DNA from 2 places in the Klebsiella oxytoca genome. Region 2 is predicted to be linked to the other one. Evidence: predicted binding sites of a transcription regulator. Region 2 holds the regulator's gene; the other holds the start of a gene.
What was found. The regulator PhoB, encoded in region 2, activates phosphate uptake and scavenging genes when phosphate is short. The targets are predictions, from matches to a motif close to CTGTCATAAAACTGNCNNAT.

Region 1 (4,214 bases), 2.1 Mb from region 2:
CTCGGCTACCGAAGATTCAGCAACGCTCTCCTTTTCTGGCTCATTGGCCTCACAAAGGCGGCGCAGCAGCGCGTTTTGCCGCTTTTGCTGATCCAGCAGCGCCTGCAGCAGCGCTATCTGCTCATTAGCGCGCGAACTGGCACGATTAACAAAAAACCATAACAACAGGCCAACAAGCAACAGCACCACTGAAAGTGCTATAGATGCCAGACTTACAATCCCGGGATTTAGTAACTCACTCATTTCACCACCTCAAAGAGAAGGCGCTCATTCTACCACTGGCGCAGCAGAAGAAAATCAGTCATATAAAAAATGTCTTACCAGGGAATAAACTTATTGATAGTGCAGACGCCGTTGAAGAACTGTACATCCTGATCGCACATTACGTTAAGCATCTGAGTCCATAGCAGTAAACAGCCTGCAATGATGACTATCAGCAAAACCCACCGTAATTTTTTCACTCCACTCTCCGCATCAGAATCAGATGTCGCCAGGATAACATGACCTTCTTAAACCGCGGCTAACTGTAATACGAAAGGCATGTTTAGGAATCATAGACTTGTTTCAACTCGTGTTCATGCCAGAATAGGCGCAGGGATAATACAAATATTGAGGCAACAATGCGATTGATCATTCGTACCATTGTGGTGCTGGCTATCTTGTGGATTGGCGTATTATTAAGCGGTTACGGCGTATTAATAGGCAGTAGTGAGAACGCTGGCGGGTTGGGATTACAGTGTAAATATCTCACGGCGCGCGGTATCAGTACCGCACAATATGTTCATTCCAGTAGCGGTATTATCGGCATTAGCGATTGCCCTATTCTTCGCAAAAGCGTCACGGTTGTTGATAACGGCTAGTTATGATCAAGGCTACAAAATTTGTAGCCCTGATTATGCCTGAGATCAGAACGGATAATCGTTATAGCCCATCTGCTCTGAAATTTTACGCGCGGCAGTATGCAGCATTGCGACATATTCGTTCAGTCGCTCTTCCGAGAAGCGCAGCGTCGGGAAAGAGATACTCAGTCCAGCGATAACCACCCCGAAGCGGTCGAAGACCGGTACCCCGATACAGCGCAGACCCTCTTCCTGCTCTTCATTGTCTTCGCCATATCCCTGCTCGCGGACTTTATCCAGAACCGCCAGCAGCTCTTTAGTACTGGTAATGGTGCGGTCAGTGCTGCGTTTGTACTCCACGCCTTCCAGAATCTGCTCAACTTCCGCGCGATCGCGCCAGGCCAGCAGCACTTTACCAATAGCGGTGCTGTACAGCGGATTACGGCGACCAATGCGCGAATACATGCGCAAATTGTACATTGAGTCGATTTTGTGGATATAAACAATGCTGTCTTCATCCAGCGCACCCAGATGGACGGTCTCTTTCGTCAGACGTGAAAGCTCACGCATCTGAATGTCCGCACTGCGCACCAGATCGACATTCTGCAGGGCCCGAGCGCCAAGTTCGAAGAGTTTCAGGGTCAGTGAATACTTTTCGGATTCGCCCTCCTGAGCTACGTACCCCAGAGATTTCATTGTCTGCAAAAAGCGATAAACGGTGCTTTTTGACATCATGACGCGCTGGGACAGTTCGGTAATGCCAATTTCACGCTCTTCGCCAAGCGCCTGCAAAATGCCAAAAACCTTCAATACCGAAGAGACAGAATCTGGCTGTTTATCCAAATCTGCAACTGCCATTTATCACCTCATCGTAACTGTTTTATAAAAATTAGAACCGGTTTTTATTATAAATTCGCATCCCGTCAGCCGCAATCGTTCTTCTGCCTCTTAGTTACAAATCTGCGACATACCGCTGAATAATCAATGCTAAAATCATTACCCAGTTAATAGTCCCCGATAAGATAGAAACTTCACATGGATAAAAACCTCCCCGATGGGCTACCATTACCGGAACGTTACGGCGCGATTCTGACCATAATATTAGGTTTAACAATGGCCGTACTGGATGGCGCCATCGCTAACGTCGCTCTTCCCACCATCGCAGCGGATTTAAACGCTTCGCCCGCGTCGTCGATCTGGATCGTCAATGCCTATCAAATCGCCATCGTTATCGCGCTACTACCGCTCTCTTTCCTCGGCGATATGGTGGGCTACCGACGCATTTATAAAATCGGGCTGGTGGTATTCATCTTCACCTCTCTGGCCTGCGCGCTCTCCCGCAGTCTGGAGTTGCTGACGCTTGCGCGCGTTGCCCAAGGGCTTGGCGGGGCTGCGCTGATGAGCGTCAATACCGCCTTGATACGCCTGATCTTTCCCCGACGGTTTCTTGGTCGCGGCATGGGTATCAACTCTTTTGTCGTCGCCGTCTCCTCGGCTGCGGGGCCAACAATCGCCGCCGCGATTCTGTCGATAGCTTCATGGCAGTGGCTGTTTCTGATCAACGTACCGCTGGGTATTATTTCGCTAATTCTCGCGATGCGTTTTCTGCCAGCCAACGCAAGCCGCAGCAAGGTCACCCGCTTCGATCTGCCCAGCGCTATCATGAACGCACTCACTTTTGGCTTACTGATTACCGCGCTTGGCGGGTTCGCTCAGGGCCAGTCTGGTGAACTGGTTCTGGCCGAAATCATCGCAATGCTGATCGTTGGATTCTTCTTCGTCCGTCGTCAGCTCAAGATGCCCGTCCCTCTGCTTCCGGTTGATCTGCTGCGCATTCCGCTTTTTTCACTGTCTATTTGTACCTCAATCTGCTCTTTCTGCGCCCAGATGCTGGCCATGGTTTCGCTGCCGTTCTTCCTGCAGTCGGTGATAGGACGTAGCGAGGTGCAAACCGGTCTGCTTTTGACGCCGTGGCCGCTGGCCACCATGGTGATGGCGCCGCTAGCCGGCTATTTAATTGAAAAATTCCATGCGGGTCTTCTGGGCGCAATTGGCCTTGTAATAATGGCCTGCGGTCTGTTCGGCCTCGCCCTGCTGCCCTCCTCCCCATCGGACCTGGATATTATCTGGCGAATGGCGCTTTGCGGCGCGGGTTTTGGCCTGTTCCAGTCCCCTAACAATCACACTATTGTCTCCTCAGCGCCCGCTCATCGCAGCGGCGGAGCAAGCGGTATGCTGGGGACCGCGCGTTTGCTTGGACAAAGCACCGGCGCCGCGCTGGTGGCGCTATTGTTTAACCTGTCGGGGGATGGCGGAACGCATACCGCACTTCTGCTAGCCGGGATCCTTGCCGTTGTCGCGGCGGTCGTCAGCGGGCTTCGCGTCACCCAGCCGCGCGCCAGGGCGTAACCAAAAATCTGCCGAAAAAAAATCCGCAGCCCGAAGGTTGCGGATTTTTGTTTTTATCGCCAGGGCGAACAATTACTTCAGGTATTCGCCGCTGCGCAGAGCTTCAATTCGCTTATCCAGAGGCGGGTGAGTCATAAACAGCTCGCTCATGGATTTGGCTTTACCGTTAATGCAGAATGCCATCATGCTGCTGGCTTCCTGCGGTTCGTAGCTGGTTTTCAGGCGCTGCAGCGCGGCGATCATTTTCTCACGCCCCACCAGTTTTGCTGAACCGGCGTCGGCATGGAACTCACGATAGCGAGAGAACCACATGGTGATAATGCTGGCCAGAATACCAAATACCAGCTCCAGTACCGTAGCGACCGCAAAGTAGATCAGCGGGTTGCCGTTGCTGTTTTCACCTTCATCGCGGTTTCCACCGAGGAAGCCCGCCGCAATCTGCGCGATAACGCGTGAGATAAAGATAACGAAGGTGTTCACTACCCCCTGAATCAGCGTCATAGTCACCATATCACCGTTGGCGATGTGGCTAATCTCATGAGCAATGACCGCTTCCGCTTCATCACGGCTCATATTCTGCAACAGTCCGGTGCTGACGGCGACCAGCGACGCATCGCGGCGCGCACCGGTAGCGAAGGCGTTAATATCCGGCGCATGGTAGATGGCAACCTGCGGCATACCAATTCCCGCCTGCCGCGCCTGCTGCGCGACGGTGTTCATTAACCAGCGCTCTGTTTCGTTACGCGGTTGTTCAATAACTTCCCCACCGACCGATTTCAGCGCCATCCACTTCGACATCAGCAGCGAAACGATTGAACCACCAAAACCAAACAACAGCGCCATAATCAGCAGCCCGGTCATGCTGCTTGACTGAATTCCCGTCAGGCTTAGCACCAGCCCGAATACGACCATCACTGCCAGGTTAGTCAGCAGGAAAAGCGCGATTCGCATCATAATTTTCTTTTT
Region 2 (4,214 bases):
TCGCGGGTCATCAGATCGTTCTGCGATTGCGACACGCTGCTCAGGCGCGGCGTTTCGTGATACAGCGCGAGGCAGATGGCATCCAGCAGCGTGGTTTTTCCGGCGCCGGTTGGCCCGGTGATAGCGAACAGCCCGTTGCTGGCGAACGGCTCGGCGGTGAAATCGATTTTCCACTCGCCTTTTAATGAATTGAGGTTTTTCAGGCGTAAGCTCAGGATTTTCACAGGTGTTCCTCACCGTTCAGACTATGCAGCGTTTCATTAAACAGCTGTTCCAGGCGCTGCTGCTGCGCCGCTTCCAGGGTTTCCAGCGCCAGGCGACGGGCGAATACGTCCTCTACCTGCAGTTCGCTGAGGGTCTCCCGCTTTTCACCCGCCAGTATGCGCTCGCGCTGGGCGCGACTGCGGCGCACCAGCAGCACCTCTACCGGCAGCGTTTCGGTCTGCGCCTGAATTTTGCGCGGGATATCATGCAAATATTCGTCGCTGGTGATTTCAATATCGACCCAGACGGCGGGTTGCTGATGATTGTCACGCCATTGGTTTAACTGCTCGCTAATGCTGGCAAAATCGCCTTTTAGTACCGCCAGCGGCTGGGTAATGGGGACGATGAGCGGCGTGACGTCCGTCAGGCGGCCAGCGCTGAAGGTCACCAGGTTTACGCTTTTATTTTTCCCGGTTTCATCAAAACTGAGCGGAATGGGGGAGCCGCTGTAGCGAATATGCTCGCAGCCGCCCACAATCTGCGCCCGATGGATATGGCCGAGCGCGATATAGTCGGCGGGAGGAAAGCGATTAGCCGGGAAGGCGTCGAGAGTACCGATATAGATTTCGCGAACCGCGTCGCTTTTACTGGCGCCGACGGTAGTCAAATGGCCGCTGGCGATAATCGGCAGCGGTCGGTCGCCGCGCAGCTCGCAGGCCTGCTGGTACTGCTGCTGGTAATAGTCGCTGATGGCGCTGAGGAGCTGCTGCTGCTTTTCGCCGCTGGAGTGCCCGGCCTGGCTGCTCACCAGCTCACGGGGGCGCAGAAACGGTACCGGACAGAAAATCGCCCCGGGCGAACCATCGCGTAGCGGAAGAATAAAGGGCGCGTGACCGGCATTAGCCACCACCGTTGTTTTCAGGAACGCCAGAATGTCTCGCGACTCATTGAGGGTAGCTACCGAATCATGATTTCCCGCCAGCACCACCAGCTGACAGCCGGTCTGCTGTAGCTGTACGACAAAGCGGTTATACAGCTCGCGCGCGTAGCTCGGCGGTGAGCCGGTATCAAAAATATCGCCGGCGACAATAATGGCATCAACGTCATGCTCCTGCGCGCTGGCCAGCAGCCAGTCGAGAAACGCCTGGTGTTCGGCGGCACGGCTTTTGCTGTAAAAATTCTGGCCAAGATGCCAGTCAGACGTGTGAAGGATGCGCATAATCGTCCCATAGAGAAAAGCAGAAACGGCATTATATACCCTAAATAATTTGAGTTGCAGGACAGGACACGCCTTGAACAGGCCCCTTGGGGGCGAGGCCGATGGATGGGCCGCGTAATTCGCAGCCAACGCACAAGCAACTTGAAGTATGGCGGGCATAACACCGCCCTCCGATGCGTTAAGTCCGTGTCACAATTCGAAATCCGCGTTCATCTGGCGGTCATGTTTTTCATAAATCTGTCATAAATCTGACGCATAATGGCCGCGCACTTCTATACTGATGGCTAAAAAATACAGGGTAAATAATGGCGAGAAGAATTCTGGTCGTTGAAGATGAAGCTCCAATCCGCGAAATAGTTTGCTTTGTTCTGGAGCAAAACGGCTTTCAGCCCGTCGAGGCGGAAGATTTTGACAGCGCGGTCAATCAGCTCAATGAACCCTGGCCTGATTTGATCCTCCTTGACTGGATGCTGCCGGGTGGGTCGGGTCTGCAGTTTATTAAACAGCTCAAGCGTGAAGCGATGACCCGCGAGATTCCGGTGGTGATGCTGACCGCCCGCGGTGAAGAGGAAGATCGCGTTCGCGGCCTGGAGACCGGCGCGGATGATTACATCACTAAGCCATTTTCGCCAAAAGAGCTGGTCGCGCGAATTAAAGCCGTGATGCGGCGCATTTCGCCAATGGCGGTAGAAGAGGTGATTGAGATGCAGGGACTGAGCCTCGACCCTTCTTCGCATCGCGTCATGACCGGCGAAAATCCGCTGGATATGGGGCCGACGGAATTTAAATTATTACACTTCTTCATGACGCACCCGGAACGAGTCTATAGCCGCGAGCAGCTGCTGAATCACGTCTGGGGAACTAACGTATATGTAGAAGACAGAACGGTGGACGTGCATATTCGTCGTCTGCGTAAAGCGCTGGAACATAGCGGCCATGACCGGATGGTACAAACGGTTCGCGGTACGGGATATCGTTTCTCCGCCCGTTTCTGAATGTTGACAGGAGTGTGAACCGTGCTGGAACGGCTGTCATGGAAAAGGCTGGCGCTTGAGCTTTTCTTGTGTTGTATCCCGGCCCTGATCCTCGGGGCGTTTTTAGGTCACCTGCCGTGGTTTCTGCTGGCGGCGGTGACCGGTCTGCTTATCTGGCATTTCTGGAATTTGATGCGCCTGTCGTGGTGGCTGTGGGTTGACCGCAGTATGACGCCGCCGCCGGGCAGCGGCAGCTGGGAACCCCTCTTGTACGGTCTGCACCAGATGCAGATGCGTAATAAAAAGCGCCGTCGTGAGCTGGGCAGTTTGATCAAACGCTTTCGCAGCGGGGCGGAGTCTCTGCCGGATGCGGTGGTGTTGACCACCGAAGAAGGCGTCATGTTCTGGTGTAATGGCCTTGCCCAGCAGATCCTTAATCTGCGCTGGCCGGACGATAACGGGCAGAATATCCTTAACCTTCTACGCTATCCGGAATTTGCTAATTACCTCAAAGCTAAAGATTTCTCTAAACCGCTAAATCTGGTGCTCAATAACGGTCGCCATCTGGAGATTCGCGTGATGCCCTACAGCGACAAACAGCTGCTGATGGTGGCGCGCGATGTTACCCAGATGCATCAGCTTGAGGGCGCTCGGCGCAACTTTTTTGCCAACGTCAGCCATGAACTGCGAACCCCGCTGACGGTGCTGCAGGGATACCTGGAGATGATGCAGGAGGCGGTTCTGGAAGGCGCGACGCGTGAAAAAGCGTTGCACACCATGCGCGAGCAGACCCAGCGGATGGAAGGCCTGGTGAAACAGCTGCTGACGCTGTCGCGGATTGAAGCCGCACCGGCTCTGGCAATGAATGACAAAATTGATGTTCCGATGATGCTGCGGGTCGTCGAGCGCGAAGCGCAAACGCTGAGCCAGCAGCAGCACGTCCTGCATTTTTCGGTGGATGAGTCGTTAAAAGTGCTGGGGAATGAAGAACAGCTGCGCAGCGCCATTTCCAACCTGGTGTATAACGCGATCAACCATACGCCGCCGGGAACGGAAATTACCGTGAGCTGGCAGCGGGCGCCGCACGGCGCGCTGTTTAGCGTTGAGGATAACGGACCGGGGATCGCGCCGGAGCACATTCCGCGCCTGACGGAGCGTTTCTATCGGGTCGATAAAGCACGATCCAGGCAAACCGGCGGCAGCGGGCTGGGGCTGGCGATTGTCAAACATGCCGTTAGCCACCATGACAGCCGTCTTGAGATCGCGAGTACGCCGGGTAAAGGTACCCGTTTTAGCTTTCTGCTACCGGAACGTTTGATTGCCAAAAATTGACCCCTGATACGTGGGTGTCAGCTTTACTTGCCAATGACCAGCTTCGGCTGGTCATTTTCGTTTGCTGTTAAATCGAAGCTGCGTAATTAACGAACGTTAGCTGCTTTTTTGTTCGCATGATAAGCCAGAGGTTTTCCATCAATCAGGTAAATAATTCTACTTATAAAAATAGAGTTAGCATAATCATCTGCTTTTGCGATCCCTCCTTGCTTTAAAACGTTATAAGCGTTTAAATTGCCCGCCTACGGTCGCAGACAGACTGTTTTTGCGTGGTAATTCAAAAAACAATTCTTTTCCACGCCGCTTTGGGAGCATATCCCGCTGAGTTTAATGATAATGGCCGCTGTATCATCCCCAGGGGAAAGGCGCGGTATTAATCCGTTTTTACAACACCACATCCACAGGCTGTAATGAATTTATGACCCATCAGTTAAAATCTCGCGACATCATTGCGTTGGGCTTTATGACCTTCGCGCTGTTCGTCG

Region 1: the regulator PhoB is predicted to act here: its motif matches at 1,789-1,808, upstream of kdgR (DNA-binding transcriptional regulator KdgR).

What each region holds. Positions count from the first base shown of each region.
Region 1 covers NZ_CP046115.1:3,370,755-3,374,968, forward strand. Annotated here, with positions in the region: gene GJ746_RS15680 (YebO family protein) at 1-243, opposite strand, end outside; gene mgrB (PhoP/PhoQ regulator MgrB) at 318-461, opposite strand; gene GJ746_RS15690 (YobH family protein) at 621-860, shown strand; gene kdgR (DNA-binding transcriptional regulator KdgR) at 906-1,697, opposite strand; gene GJ746_RS15700 (MFS transporter) at 1,875-3,248, shown strand; gene htpX (protease HtpX) at 3,321-4,202, opposite strand.
Region 2 covers NZ_CP046115.1:1,253,133-1,257,346, forward strand. Annotated here, with positions in the region: gene sbcC (exonuclease subunit SbcC) at 1-224, opposite strand, end outside; gene sbcD (exonuclease subunit SbcD) at 221-1,423, opposite strand; gene phoB (phosphate response regulator transcription factor PhoB) at 1,729-2,418, shown strand; gene phoR (phosphate regulon sensor histidine kinase PhoR) at 2,440-3,729, shown strand; gene brnQ (branched-chain amino acid transporter carrier protein BrnQ) at 4,148-4,214, shown strand, end outside.